2 regions of the Pseudomonas sp. NY15435 genome follow, and region 2 is predicted to be linked to the other one. Evidence: predicted binding sites of a transcription regulator. Region 2 holds the regulator's gene; the other holds the start of a gene.

Region 1 (7,228 bases), on a different contig from region 2:
GACGGCACCGTGGTCGAGTTGCGCAAACCCAAGCTGCGCATCAGCGACCTGGGCTACGGCCCGATGCATGCGGACACGATGTTCTCCGCCCGCATCGCCCCGCCGATGATCGGCCTGGGCCTGCTGGAGTCCATCAGCGAAGCGGACATCCTCGCCAACGCCGAGCTCCAGGCCAAGGGTGGCGATGGCGTGCAGGGCCGCCCAAACCGCGTCTGGGACGATGCCACGCAGCAGACGGTCCTCGGCCGCTTCGGCTGGAAGGCCGGGCAACCCAACGTCGCCCAGCAGAACGCCCACGCCTTCTCCGGCGACATGGGCCTGACCAGCGACCTGCTGCCCAGCGACGACTGCACGGCGGCGCAGACCGATTGCAAGAACGCCATCGATGGCGGCAAGCCGGAAGTCAGCCAGCACATCTTCAACCAGGTTGCCTTCTACGCCCGCAACCTCGCGGTGCCGGCACGGCGCAAGCACGACGACCCGCAGGTGCTCACCGGCAAGGGCCTGTTCTTCGACAGCGGCTGCGCCAGTTGCCACACGCCCAAGTTCACCACCGGCGCCAACGCCGCCGAACCGGAGCTGGCCAACCAGGTCATCCGTCCCTACAGCGACCTGCTGCTGCATGACATGGGCGAGGGACTAGCGGACAATCGCCCGGAATTTCTCGCCAGCGGCCGCGACTGGCGCACGGCGCCGCTGTGGGGCATCGGCCTGACCGAGACGGTCAACGGCCACACCCAGTTCCTGCATGACGGCCGCGCCCGCAACCTGCTCGAAGCCGTGCTCTGGCATGGCGGCGAAGCCGAAGCGGCCAAGCAACGCGTATTGAATTTCGACGCCGGGCAGCGCGATGCCCTGCTGGCGTTCTTGAACTCACTCTAAGGAGCCGAGCCCACCATGTTCCGCCCCCGACTGCTGATCACCAGCCTCGCCATCGCCCTGGGCGCCTGCTCGCCCACCGACCCGCAGGCCACCACCAGCGCCACGCTGGCCCAGCAAGTGATCCTGCCGACCTACAGCCGCTGGGTCGACGCCGACCGCGCGCTGGCGGCCAGTGCCCTGGCCTACTGCCAGGGCAAGGAAGACCTGACCAAGGCGCGCGCCGACTTCATGGCCGCGCAGAAGGCCTGGGCCGAGCTGCAGCCGCTGCTGGTCGGCCCGCTGGCCGAGGGCAACCGCTCCTGGCAGGTGCAGTTCTGGCCGGACAAGAAGAACCTTGTCGCGCGCCAGGTCGAACAACTGCTGAGCAGCGGCAACGCGATTTCCCCGGCGACCCTGGATAAATCCAGCGTCGTGGTCCAGGGCCTGACCGCCTACGAGTACATTCTCTTCGACGCCAAGATCGACCTCGCCAATGCCGAAACCAAGGCGCGCTACTGCCCGCTGCTGGAGGCCATCGGCAGCCACCAGCAAGCGCTGGCGGAGAACATTCTGGCGCAGTGGAAGCAGGACGGCGGCATGCTCGCCCAGCTCTCCAAGTTCCCCAACGAGCGCTACGCCGATGCCCACGAGGCCATCGCCGAGCTGCTGCGCGTGCAGGTCACCGCGCTGGACATGCTGAAGAAAAAACTCGGCACCCCGCTGGGCCGCCAAAGCAAGGGCATCCCGCAGCCCTTCCAGGCCGAAGGCTGGCGCAGCGACATGTCGCTGGCGAGCCTGGACTCCAGCCTGACCGGCGCCCAGGCGCTGTGGGACGGCACCGACAAGAAAGGCCTGCGCGCCCTGCTGCCGGCGGAGCAGAAAGAACTGGCCGGCAAGATCGATGCGGCCTACGCCGACGTCCACGGCAAGCTGAAGGCCATCGATAAACCCCTCAGCGAGCTGCTCAAGGACGAATCCGGCATCAAGCAACTGAACGAGCTGTACGACAGCCTCAATGTCGTCCACCGCCTGCACGAAAGCGATCTGGCGAAGGCCCTCGGGGTGCAGCTCGGCTTCAACGCCAACGACGGCGACTGATTCGGTCTGCTGCGCGTCGGCCAGGTGACGTATCTTTCCGCCCAGCCTGGCTCTAGCTCGCAAGATCGATGGAATACCAGAAGTAATAGAGGTGAACGCCATGTTGCGACGTCACGTGATCGGCCTGGGCAGCCTGCTGCTCGGCGCCCTGACCTTCGGCGGCTGGACGCTGTCACGCAAGGGCAAGGAGCCCCTGGTGCTGTCCGCCCGTGACGACGCGGATGGCAAGCACTACGCCGTCGGCTATCGCCTGGACGGCAGCTGTGCGTTCGCCACCGAAGTCGGCCTGCGCTGCCACGACGTGGTGCAGCATCCCAGCCTGCCGCTGGCGCTGTTCGTGGCAAGGCGTCCAGGGCGGCAAAGCTACCTGATCGACCTGAACGACGGCCGCCTGCTACAGACCCTCGACTCGCAAACCGACCGCCACTTCTACGGCCATGGCGTGTGGCACAAGGACGGCGAGTGGCTCTACGCCACCGAGAACGACACCACCGACCCGGGGCGCGGCATGCTCGGCGTGTACCGTTTCGACGGCGAGCGCCTGAGCCACACCGGCGAGATTTCCACCCACGGCCTCGGCCCGCACCAGGTGTCCTGGATGCCCGACGGCGAGACCCTGGTCGTGGCCAATGGCGGCATCCGCACCGAAGCCGAAAGCCGCGTGGAGATGAACCTTGATGCCATGGAACCGAGCCTGGTGCTGATGCGCCGTGACGGCAGCCTGATCTCCAAGGAAACCCTGCCGCAACAGATGAACAGCGTGCGCCACCTGGCCATCGCCCAGGACGGTACCATCGTCGCCGGCCAGCAATACATGGGCGACTCCCACGACCGTGCCGACCTGCTCGCCATCAAGCGGCCGGGGCAGCCATTCCAGCCATTCCCGCTGGCCGACGAACAGCGCCTGGCCATGACCCAGTACACCGCCAGCGTCGCCGTACACAACGAACTGCGCCTGGTCGCGCTCACCGCGCCGCGCGGCAACCGCTTCTTCATCTGGGACCTGGATACCGGCGCCGTGCGCCTGGACGCGCCGCTGCCCGACTGCGCCGGCGTCGGCGCGGTGAAGGACGGCTTCGTCGTCACTTCCGGCCAGGGCCGCTGCCGCGTCTATGACTGCCGCCAGGAGCGCATCGCCGGCACGCCGCTGGACCTGCCCCCGGCCTTCTGGGACAACCACCTGCACCTGGCCTGAGTCCATACACCCGGCGAGCGTAGGAGCGGACTTCGTCCGCGATGTGCCTAGCCCACAAGCCGAGCTGCCGGGAAACGATCGCGGACGGAGTCCGCTCCTACGTGATCCTCAACCTCACGACATCCAGCTGAACGCCCGTCCCAGAGCGGCCGACGGCGCTACCACTCATCTGCTCGGGCTCAAATACGCGCCCGCGCGGCCGATGCAAAGACTGACCGATTCCCACCCTGCGTCTTAGAGGCGTACCCACGATGTCCCCCAACACTTCCCTGCGTACCCAGATCCTTTCGCTGCTGGGCGGCAGCCTGCTGCTCGTGCTGCTGATCGCCCTTGCCTGCTTCCACTTCCTCTCCGGCAGCGTCGTCGCCTACCAGCGCTTGCTGGACGGCCCGCTGCAATCCTCGCAACTGGTCGACCAGGCCAACCTGGCCTTCAAGGTCCAGGTGCAGGAATGGAAGAACGTCCTCCTGCGCGGCCAGCAGCCGGTCGATCTGAACAAATACTGGAGCCAGTTCGAAGACCAGGAACGCGCCGTGCAGGAAGTCCTCGGCCGCCTGGAGCAGAGCGCCAGCGACGATCCGCAGCTCAAGACTCAGGTAACGCGCCTGCGCGACGAGCACCGCCAGCTCGGCCAGGCTTATCGCAAAGGCCGCGACGCCTACCTCGCCGCCGGCAGCGACCCGCGCGCCGGCGACGCCGCCGTGAAGGGCATCGACCGCGCCGCCAGCGAGCAGATGGCCGCCCTGGTGGACAGCCTGCACCGCGACGCCCAGGAAGAAGCCAGGAGCATTTCCGCCAGTGCTCACAGCACCGTCATCAGCGGCAGCCTGATCCTGCTGATCTCTGGCCTGGTGCTGGGCCTGCTCAGCCTGTGGCTGGTCAATCGCAACCTGATCGGCCCGATTGCGCGCCTGATCGAGCACATCGCCCAGCTCAGCGAAGGCAACTTCGGCGAGCGCGTCGACGCCAGCCGCCGCGACGAACTGGGCCGCCTGGCCCGCGCCGCCAACACTCTGCGCGACTTCCTGGCCGAGACCTTCACCCGCCTGAAACACAGCACTACCGAACTGGACACCGCCAGCGGCGAGCTGAATGCCATCGCCACCCTGATGGCCGAAGGCACCCGCGAGCAGTTCTCGCGCACCGACCAGGTGGCCACGGCGATGCACGAGATGTCCGCCACCGCCCAGGAAGTCGCCCGCCACGCCTCCGATGCCGCGCGCGCCGCCGACGACGCCGACCAGCACGCCCAGCAAGGCGGCGAAGTGATGAAGACCACCATCGTCACCATCACCGAGATGAGCAACGAGATCGCCAACACCGCCGACGTCATCCGCCGCCTGGAAAGCGACAGCGGGCGCATCGGCAAGGTGCTCGAAGTGATCCGCGGCATCGCCGACCAGACCAACCTGCTGGCGCTCAACGCTGCCATCGAGGCTGCCCGCGCCGGGGAAGCTGGCCGTGGATTCGCCGTGGTCGCCGATGAAGTGCGCACCCTGGCCCAGCGCACCGCCGAGTCCACCGCCGAGATCCACCAGATCATCGACACCGTGCAGACCGGCTCGGTGAACGCCCTGCGTGCCATCGAGAACGGCCAGACCCGCAGCGAACAGGGCGTAGAGCGCGTCACCCAGGCCGGCGAAGTGCTGCGCAGCATCACCCTGGCCGTGGAAGCGATCCGCGATATGAACCGGCAGATCGCCACCGCCGCCGAGGAACAGACCTCGGTTGCCGAGGACATCTCGCGCAACCTCACCGAGATCACCGCCATCGGCGCCACCAACGAGGAGAACGTGGTACGCACCCAGGGCGCCAGCCGCCACCTGCATGGCCTCTCCGGCGAGATCGCCGACGTCACCCGCAAGCTCAGCGCCTGATCCCTTCTGCCACATGGACGTGGCTTCCGCCCCTGAGTTGCCCGCTGCACTGATCCGGCGCATATCTACCGCAAACAACCTTACTTTTCGTGGGAAACCTCTTGTAATCGCAGCCCTTTGACTCGCCGGGCATTCAGGCATAAGGTGCGCAATTCCGCCCCGCAATGGGGCGTCCCACGTATCGGCTTCAGAGCCTGATCGACATCTGCGCGAACGGAAGGCTGTCCGGTTGAATTGCCGGGCGAGCGATCGCGCCCGATTGCTGCCAGGCACGTACCAAGGAACAGGAAGATGTTGCGCCGCATGCTGATCATGCTGGGCGTAGTTGCCGTCATCGTTGCGGTGCTCGCCGGCTCGAAATACCTCTCCATCACCAAACAGATCGCCATGTTCTCGGCACCGCGTCCGCCGGTGAGCGTGAACGCCACCCAGGCCGAGCAGCGCGATTGGCAAAGCCGCCTGGCGGCCATCGGCACCCTGCGCGCGATCCAGGGCGTGACCCTGACCGCCGAAGTCTCCGGCACGGTCAGCGCGGTGCAGTTCGTCTCCGGCGACAAGGTCAAGGTCGGCCAGCCGGTGGTACAGCTGGAATCCAACGTCGAGCAGGCCACCCTGCGTACCGCCGAGGCAGACCTCGGCCTGGCCCAGGTCGAGTACGAACGCGGCAAGAGCCTGGTGGGTCGCCAGGCGATTTCCAAGAGCGAGTACGACCGCCTCGCCGCCCAGCTGAACCGCTCCACCGCGACCGTCGCGCAGCTCAAGGCGAGCCTGGACAAGAAGCGCATCCTCGCGCCCTTCTCCGGCACCATCGGCATTCGCCAGGTGGACGTCGGCGACTACGTGTCTCCCGGCACCGAGATCGTCACCCTGCAGGATCTTTCGACCCTGCAGGTGGACTTCTTCCTGCCCGAGCAGGACTTCCCGCTGCTCAAACGCGGGCAGAAGGTGGTGGTGCGCGTGGCGGCCTATCCGGGCCAGAGCTTCGACGCACAGATCGACGCCATCAGCCCCCGCGTGGACAACCAGACGCGCAACCTGCTGGTTCGCGCCAGCATGGCCAACCCCGACGGCAAGTTGCTGCCGGGCATGTTCGCCAACCTGGAAGTTCAACTGCCGGACAGCGCACCGCGCGTCGTGGTCCCCGAGACCGCCGTGGCCTTCACCCTGTACGGCAACTCGGTGTACGTGGTGGTGCCGCAGAAGAAGAAAGCGGATGACAAGGACGCCGACGTAGCAAGCACCAGCCAGACCCAGGTTACGGAATCGTCGCAGAAGAAGCTGGAAGTCGAACGCCGCTTCGTGAAGACCGGCGAGCGCCGCGAAGGCAGCGTGGTGATCCTCGAGGGCCTGAAGGCCGGCGAAGAAGTGGTGACCTCAGGCCAGCTCAAGCTGGACAACGGCACCGCCGTCGCCATCGTCAAGGACCCGCAGTAATTGCATAGCCGGCGCGCCGCTCGATGCGGCGCGCCAACAGACCCCGCTCTCATCCGGCAGGGTCCGCATTAAGGGATTGAGCTATGTTCACCGATCCGTTCATTCGTCGCCCCGTGCTGGCGACCGTGGTCAGCCTGCTGATCGTCCTGCTCGGCATGCAGGCCTTCAGCAAGCTGGTGATCCGCGAGTATCCGCAGATGGAAAACGCGCTGATCACCGTCACCACCTTCTATGCCGGCGCCAACGCCGAAACCATCCAGGGCTATATCACTCAGCCGTTGCAGCAGAGCCTTGCCAGCGCCGAAGGCATCGACTACATGACCTCGGTGAGCCGGCAGAACTACTCGGTGATCTCGATCTACGCGCACATCGGCGCCAACACCGATCGCCTGGTCACCGAGCTGCTGTCGAAGATCGGCGAGGTGAAGACCCAACTGCCGCCCGACGCCGAGGACCCGATCCTCGACAAGGAAGCGGCGGACGCCTCGGCGCTGATGTACATCAGCTTCTTCAGCGAGCAGATGAGCAACCCGCAGATCACCGACTACCTGTCACGGGTGATCCAGCCCAAGCTCGCCACCCTGCCGGGTATCGCCGAGGCCGAGATACTCGGCAACCAGGTGTTCGCCATGCGCCTGTGGCTGGACCCGGTGAAGATGGCGGCCTACGGCGTCACTGCCGGCGACGTGGCCAGCGCAGTGCGCGAATACAACTTCCTCTCCGCCGCTGGCGAGGTGAAGGGCGAACTGGTGGTCACCTCGGT
Region 2 (7,228 bases):
CCGACGAAGCGGGCGCAGCCTGACGCGCAGCGCTGGCGGCCGGAGTCGAAGCCGGTGCCGACGGGCTCGAGGAATACGAAGAGTACGCAGCGAAGCGACGGTTGCTCTTGGCAATGGTGTGGACCTTCTCGCACAGCAGCTGGCGGACCTTGTCCGGGTTGCGCGAGATGTCCTCGAAATTCTTCGGCAGGTAATCGACGGCGCCAGCGTCGAGCGCGTCCAGGGTCACCCGCGCGCCTTCGTGGGTCAGCGAGGAGAACATCAGGACCGGCGTCGGGCAGCGCTGCATGATGGTCCGCACGGCAGTGATGCCGTCCATCAGCGGCATCTCGTAGTCCATGGTGATCACATCGGGCTTGAGTGCCAGCGCCTGATCGATTGCCTCGCGGCCATTGGTAGCCGTACCGACCACCTGGATCTGCGGATCAGCCGAAAGAATCTCCGAGACGCGGCGGCGGAAGAACCCCGAATCGTCCACCACCAGGACTTTGACAGCCATAGACACTCCTGAAAAAAACTTCTTCCATCACATGGGCCAGCGCAGCTTGTTTTATTGACTGCGCTCGCCCACGGCGGTCAGATACGACGGGCGTAGCGCTTGAGCATGCTCGGCACGTCGAGGATCAGCGCGATGCGCCCGTCCCCGGTAATCGTCGCCCCCGCCATGCCCGGCGTGCCCTGCAGCATCTTGCCCAGCGGCTTGATCACCACCTCTTCCTGGCCCACCAGTTGGTCGACCACGAAGCCGATGCGCTGGGTGCCCACGGAGAGGATCACCACGTGACCTTCGCCCGGCTCGTCATACTGCGCGCCCGGCACCAGCCAGCGCTTGAGGTAGAACAACGGCAGGGCCTTGTCGCGGACGATCACCACTTCCTGGCCGTCGACCACGTTGGTGTTCGACAGGTCGAGGTGGAAGATCTCGTTGACGTTGACCAGCGGGAAGGCGAAGGCCTGGTTGCCCAGCATCACCATCAGGGTCGGCATGATCGCCAGGGTCAGCGGGACCTTGATGACGATCTTCGAGCCCTGGCCCTTGGTCGAGTAGATGTTGATGATCCCGTTGAGCTGGGAAATCTTGGTCTTCACCACGTCCATGCCGACACCGCGGCCGGAGACGTCGGAAATCTCGGTCTTGGTCGAGAAGCCCGGGGCGAAGATCAGGTTGTAGCAATCGGATTCGGACAGGCGATCGGCCGCGTCCTTGTCCAGCAGGCCCTTCTCCACCGCCTTGGCGCGCAGCACGTCCGGGTCCATGCCTTTGCCGTCGTCGGAGATCGACAGCAGGATGTGGTCGCCTTCCTGCTCGGCGGACAGCACCACTTTGCCCGAACGCGACTTGCCGGCGGCCTCGCGCTCGTCAGGGCCTTCGATGCCATGGTCCACCGCGTTGCGCACCAGGTGCACCAGCGGGTCGGCGAGGGCCTCGACCAGGTTCTTGTCCAGGTCGGTCTCTTCGCCGATCAGCTCGAGGTTGATCTCTTTCTTCAGATTGCGCGCCAGATCGCGGACCTGGCGCGGGAAGCGGCCGAAGACCTTCTTGATCGGCTGCATGCGGGTCTTCATGACCGACGACTGCAGGTCGGCGGTGACCACATCGAGGTTGGAGACGGCTTTGGCCATCGCCTCGTCGCCGCTGTTCAGGCCCAGGCGCACCAGGCGGTTACGCACCAGCACCAGTTCGCCGACCATGTTCATGATCTCGTCCAGGCGCGCGGTGTCCACACGGACGGTGGTTTCCGCCTCGTTGGCCGGCTTGTCAGCGGCGGCAGCGGCAGGCTTGGCGGCAGCAGCGGGTTTGGCGGCAGCGGCCGGAGCTGGAGCCGGAGCGGCAGCGGGTTTGGGCGCAGGCGTTGCGGCAGCCGGCTTGGCAGCCGCGGCCGGTTCTTCTTTCGCACCGGTGAACTGGCCTTTGCCATGCAGTTCATCGAGCAGCTTCTCGAATTCGTCGTCGGTGATGTTGTCATCGCCGCTGGCGGCCGGAGCTTCCTCAGGCTTCGTCTGTGCGGCAGCCTCGACGGGAGCGCTGGCTTCTTCCTTCGCGCCAGTGAACTGGCCCTTGCCATGCAACTGGTCCAGCAGTGCTTCGAACTCGTCGTCGCTGATCTCGTCGCCGCCGGCCGGGGTCTCGACAGCGGGGGCCGGCGCCGGCTTGGCGGGCTCCTTGGCGCCAGCGCTGAACTGGCCCTTGCCGTGCAGTTGGTCGAGCAGCGCTTCGAACTCGTCATCGGTGATGTCGTCGCCACCCGCGCCTACCGGCGCGGCCGGCGCATCAGCGGTGGGCTCGAGGGCATCCATCAGTTGCTCGAACTCGGCATCGGTGATGTCGCCATAGGCGGCAGGAGCAGCAGGAGCTTCCTCTACAACCGGCTCAGCAGCCACCGAAGCGGCAACCGGCGCTTCGGCCGGAGCGGCGTTCGGATCAGCCAGTCGTGACAGCGCGGCGAGCAGCTCGGGAGTAGCCGGCGTCGGTTCCTCAGCGTCACGGACCTGCTGGAACATGACGTTGACGGTATCCAGCGCCTGCAGCATCACGTCCATCAGTTCGGCATCCACGCGGCGTTCGCCTTTGCGCAGCATGTCGAAGACGTTCTCGGCGATGTGGCAGCACTCGACCAGCGCGTTCAGCTGGAGGAAGCCCGCCCCACCCTTGACGGTGTGGAACCCACGGAAGATGGCATTGAGCAGGTCCATGTCTTCCGGACGGCTTTCCAGCTCGACCAGTTGTTCGGACAGTAGCTCGAGGATCTCGCCGGCCTCCACCAGGAAGTCCTGGAGGATTTCGTCATCGGCGTCGAAGCTCATTCGGGTGCTCCCTCTACAGCGTCAGCGGACGCTTAAAAACCAAGGCTGGACAACAGATCGTCGACATCGTCCTGACCGGACACGACGTCCTTTCTTGTATCGGCAGCAATCTGCGGACCTTCACCCTTGGACGATCTTTCTTTTTCCACCGCGTCGCGCATGCTCTCGTGGTCATGCTCGATGCCGGCGTAGCGATCGACCTGCCCTGCCATCCAGACCAGCTTCACCAGGTTCGATTCGACCTCGGTCACCAGCTTGGTGACGCGTTTGATCACTTGCCCGGTAAGGTCCTGGAAGTCCTGCGCCAGCAGGATGTCGTTCAGGTGCGCGGAGAGCTTGCGGCTGTCCTGGGCGCTGATGTAGAGGAACTGCTCGACACGCTTGGCGAGGTCGCGGAAGGCTTCGGGACCCAGCTCGCGGCGCATGAAGCGCGACCAGTCTTCCTGCAGTTCCTTGGCCTGGGTCTCGATGTGCATGACCACCGGGGTGCACTCTTCCACCAGGTCCATGGTGCGATTGGCCGCTTTCTCGGTCATCGTCACCACATAGGACAGGCGGTCAGTGGCGTCGGCGATCTGCGAGACTTCCTGGGCGCGGGGCGAGCTGGGGTCGATCTGGAAGTTGACGATGGCGTTGTGCAGCTCACGGGTGAGCTTGCCCACTTCCTGGTAAAGGCCGCGATCGCGCGCCTGGTTGAGCTCGGAGATCAGCTGCACGGCAGTCTGGACTTCGCCGCGTTCGAGGCAGTCGACCAATTCGCGCGCGTGTTTTTTCAGGGTCGACTCGAAGTCACCCGCGGATTCGTTGAAATCCATGACGCCCTCTTGGTCAGCCTCAGCTGCCGACCCGCTCGAAAATCTTCTCGATCTTTTCTTTCAGCACCTGAGCGGTGAAAGGCTTGACCACATAGCCGTTGACCCCGGCCTGGGCCGCTTCGATGATCTGGTCGCGCTTGGCTTCGGCGGTGACCATCAGCACCGGCAGGTGCTTCAGACGCTCGTCGGCGCGGACTGCACGGAGCAGGTCGATGCCGGTCATGCCGGGCATGTTCCAGTCGGTAACGAGGAAATCGAAGTTGCCGCTGTGCAGCATCGGCAGCGCAGTGGTGCCGTCGTCGGCCTCTGCGGTGTTGGTGAACCCCAGGTCCCGCAGGAGGTTCTTGATGATGCGCCTCATCGTGGAAAAGTCGTCCACGATGAGAATTTTCATGTTCTTGTCCAAACCTGCCTCCATCGATACCAAACGCGCCCTGGCGGGCGTGCCGTCAATTCATTGAGCGCCGTGCGCTCTTTGCTGTGGGCGCGTCAAAGGAACGTCACCCAAAAATTCGTAAGCCTATAACTTGCCTAAGGAAAATCCCTTCAGCACTGCCTCTCAGAAGCAGTCGACGCGAAACTACCCGATGCTCAGCGAGCGCGCCACTCCGCCAGACGCGAACGCAGGCGCGCGGCGCACTGGCTGTGCAACTGGCTGACGCGGGACTCGCTGACGCCCAGTACTTCGCCGATCTCCTTGAGGTTGAGTTCCTCGTCGTAGTACAGGGCCAGCACCAGTCGCTCACGCTCGGGCAGCTTGGTGATGGCGTCGGCCAGGGCCGCCTGGAAGCGCTCATCCTCCAGCCCGTGGGACGGCTCGTTGTCGTGGTGCGATGCGTCTTCGGCAAAGCCGCTACCCTGGTCGCCGTCCTGCAACATGTCATCGAAGCTATACAGACGGCTGCCCTGGGTGTCGCTGAGGATGCCGTAATAATCTTCGAGGCTCATATTGAGTTCGGCAGCAACCTCCTGATCTTTAGCGTCACGTCCGGTGCGCGCCTCGACGGCGCGGATGGCGTCACTGACCATGCGGGTGTTGCGGTGGACCGAACGCGGCGCCCAGTCGCCCTTGCGCACCTCATCGAGCATGGCGCCACGGATGCGGATGCCGGCGTAGGTTTCGAAGCTCGCGCCCTTGCCCTGATCGTATTTCTTCGCCGCCTCCAGCAGGCCGATCATGCCGGCCTGCATCAGGTCCTCCACCTGCACGCTGGCCGGCAGGCGGCCGAGCAGGTGGTAGGCGATGCGCTTCACCAGAGGGGCGTGTTTCTGGATCAGCAGTTCCTGGGAGTTGTGCGCCTGTGCCTTGCTGTACATACGCGCTCCGGAGGCCGCGGTCATACGGCCGAACCCGTGGGATGTTGCACCAGGCGCTCGACGAAGAACTCCAGGTGCCCTCGTGGGTTGGCCGGCAGCGGCCAGCTGTCGACCTTCTGCGCCACTGCACGGAAGGCCAGGGAAGCCTTGCTGCGCGGAAACGCCTCATACACCGAACGCTGCTTCTGCACGGCCTTGCGCACCGACTCGTCGTAGGGAATGGCGCCGACGTACTGCAGCGCCACGTCCAGGAAGCGGTCGGTGACCTTGGTCAGCTTGGCGAACAGATTGCGACCTTCCTGAGGGCTGTGGGCCATGTTCGCCAGCACGCGGAATCGGGTCATGCCGTAGTCGCGATTGAGCAGTTTAATCAAAGCGTAGGCATCGGTGATGGACGTGGGTTCATCACAAACGACCAGCAGCACTTCCTGGGCGGCACGGACGAAGCTCACCACCGAATCGCCGATGCCGGCAGCGGTATCCACCACCAGCACATCGATGTTGTCGCTGATATCACTGAAGGCCTGGATCAGGCCGGCGTGCTGCATCGGCGTGAGGTGCACCATGCTCTGGGTGCCCGAGGCCGCCGGGACGATGCGGATGCCGCCGGGCCCCTGGAGGATCACGTCGCGCAGGTCGCATTCGCCTTCGATCACGTCGGCCAGCGTCCGCTTGGGCGACAGGCCCAGCAGCACGTCAACGTTGGCCAGGCCCAGGTCGGCGTCCAGCAGCATGACGCGGCGGCCGAGATCGGCCAGCGCCAGCGACAGGTTCACTGACACGTTGGTCTTGCCTACGCCACCCTTGCCACCAGTGACCGCGATTACCTGAACGGGATGCATACCCATATCAATACCTTGTCTCGTCGTTCGACCGTCACGCTTCTGGCGTTTCGGCTAATCCGGTTGCAGTGCTCTACCGCCTCCGGCGCTCGCGGATCGTCTAACAGAGCATCCGCATCGCTTGGGCGGCCCAAGCGGCCACCCCACGCCCCACACGGGGCTCACAATCTTCAGCTGGCGCGACGCACCGGCTGTTGGTAAAGACCGGCGAACATGTCCGCCATGGCGTCTTCGCAGGGCTCTTCGGGCGACTGCAGGCTCACCGCACGACTCACCAACTGGTGCGCGCGTGCCACATGCAGGTCATCCGGGATCTTCGGCCCGTCAGCCAGATAGGCTACCGGGAGATGCTGGCTGATAGCCAGAGCCAGAGCTTCGCCGAGGCTTCCCGCTTCGTCCAGTTTGGTCAGGATGCACCCGGCCAGCCCACAGGAACGATAGTTCTGCCAGGCGGACTTGAGCACCTGACTCTGGCTGGTCGCGGCCAGCACGAGGTAATTCTTCACGTTCAGGCTCAGCGACGACAGCGCTTCGAGCTGCATGCGCAGCGCCGGATCGTTGGCCGGCAGGCCGGCGGTGTCGATCAGCACCAGGCGCTTGCGCGCCAGCGGCGCCATGGCCTGGATCAGCGACTGGCCCGGATCGACCAGGGTCACCGGCACATTGAGGATACGGCCGAGAGTCTTGATCTGCTCCTGGGCGCCGATGCGGAAGCTGTCCATGGACACCAGGGCAATGCTCTGCGCGCCATATTTCAGCACGTAGCGGGCAGCCAGCTTGGCCAGGGTGGTGGTCTTGCCCATGCCGGCCGGGCCGACCAGGGCGATCACGCCACCCTGCTCCAGCAGGTCGATTTCCGGGGTATTGATCGAGCGCGCCAGGTGCGCCAGCAGCATGCGCCAGGCCTGCTTCGGGTCGGCGATGGACGCCACGCGCTCCAGCAGGTTGCGCGACAGATCGGCCGGCAGCCCCATGCGTTGCAGGCGACGCCACAGGTTGGCTTGTTTCGGACGCTGGTTCTGCAACTGGTTCCAGGCAATCGAGCCCAGCTGCACTTCAATCAGTTCGCGCAGGCCGTTGAGCTCGAAGCGCATGGCTTCCAGCGCCTGCTGGCCGGCAGCGGCGGGCGCCGGGGCGACCGGAGCGTCCATGGCTTCGGCGAGGGTCTCGGCAGCGCTGCGACGCGGCGCCTGGGTGCCGTACATTTGACGGTCCTTGCGCACACCATCGCTTGCGCGGGCCGGGGCCGACAGGTCCGCCTTGGCCTGGGCGATCTTCGCCTGGGTCTTGCGCAGTTCGGCTTCCAGCGCCGGGTTCGGCTTGCTGGCAGCCACCGGGGCCTGGTAATCCAGCGCCGCGGTCAGCTCCACGCCGCCGGCGACACGGCGATTGCCGATGATCGAGGCATCCGGGCCCAGTTCGTCACGGACCAGTTTCATGGCCTGACGC

What was found. The regulator FliA, encoded in region 2, starts transcription of late flagellar genes. The targets are predictions, from matches to a motif close to CTAAAGTTTNNNNNNNNNNNGCCGNTAA.
Positions count from the first base shown of each region.
Region 1: ACNFH5_RS29540 (methyl-accepting chemotaxis protein) is a predicted target of FliA. The motif match lies at 3,333-3,360, and genes of this name have one in related genera.

Region 1 is NZ_JBLUQA010000020.1:55,235-62,462, reverse strand. It holds gene ACNFH5_RS29555 (di-heme oxidoredictase family protein) at 1-882, shown strand, start outside; gene ACNFH5_RS29550 (imelysin family protein) at 898-1,959, shown strand; gene ACNFH5_RS29545 (DUF1513 domain-containing protein) at 2,060-3,154, shown strand; gene ACNFH5_RS29540 (methyl-accepting chemotaxis protein) at 3,406-5,031, shown strand; gene ACNFH5_RS29535 (efflux RND transporter periplasmic adaptor subunit) at 5,323-6,465, shown strand; gene ACNFH5_RS29530 (multidrug efflux RND transporter permease subunit) at 6,549-7,228, shown strand, end outside.
Region 2 is NZ_JBLUQA010000003.1:181,366-188,593, forward strand. It holds gene ACNFH5_RS08080 (protein-glutamate methylesterase/protein-glutamine glutaminase) at 1-499, opposite strand, end outside; gene ACNFH5_RS08085 (chemotaxis protein CheA) at 577-2,805, opposite strand; gene ACNFH5_RS08090 (protein phosphatase CheZ) at 2,838-3,620, opposite strand; gene ACNFH5_RS08095 (chemotaxis response regulator CheY) at 3,640-4,014, opposite strand; gene fliA (RNA polymerase sigma factor FliA) at 4,212-4,961, opposite strand; gene fleN (flagellar synthesis regulator FleN) at 4,958-5,785, opposite strand; gene flhF (flagellar biosynthesis protein FlhF) at 5,950-7,228, opposite strand, start outside.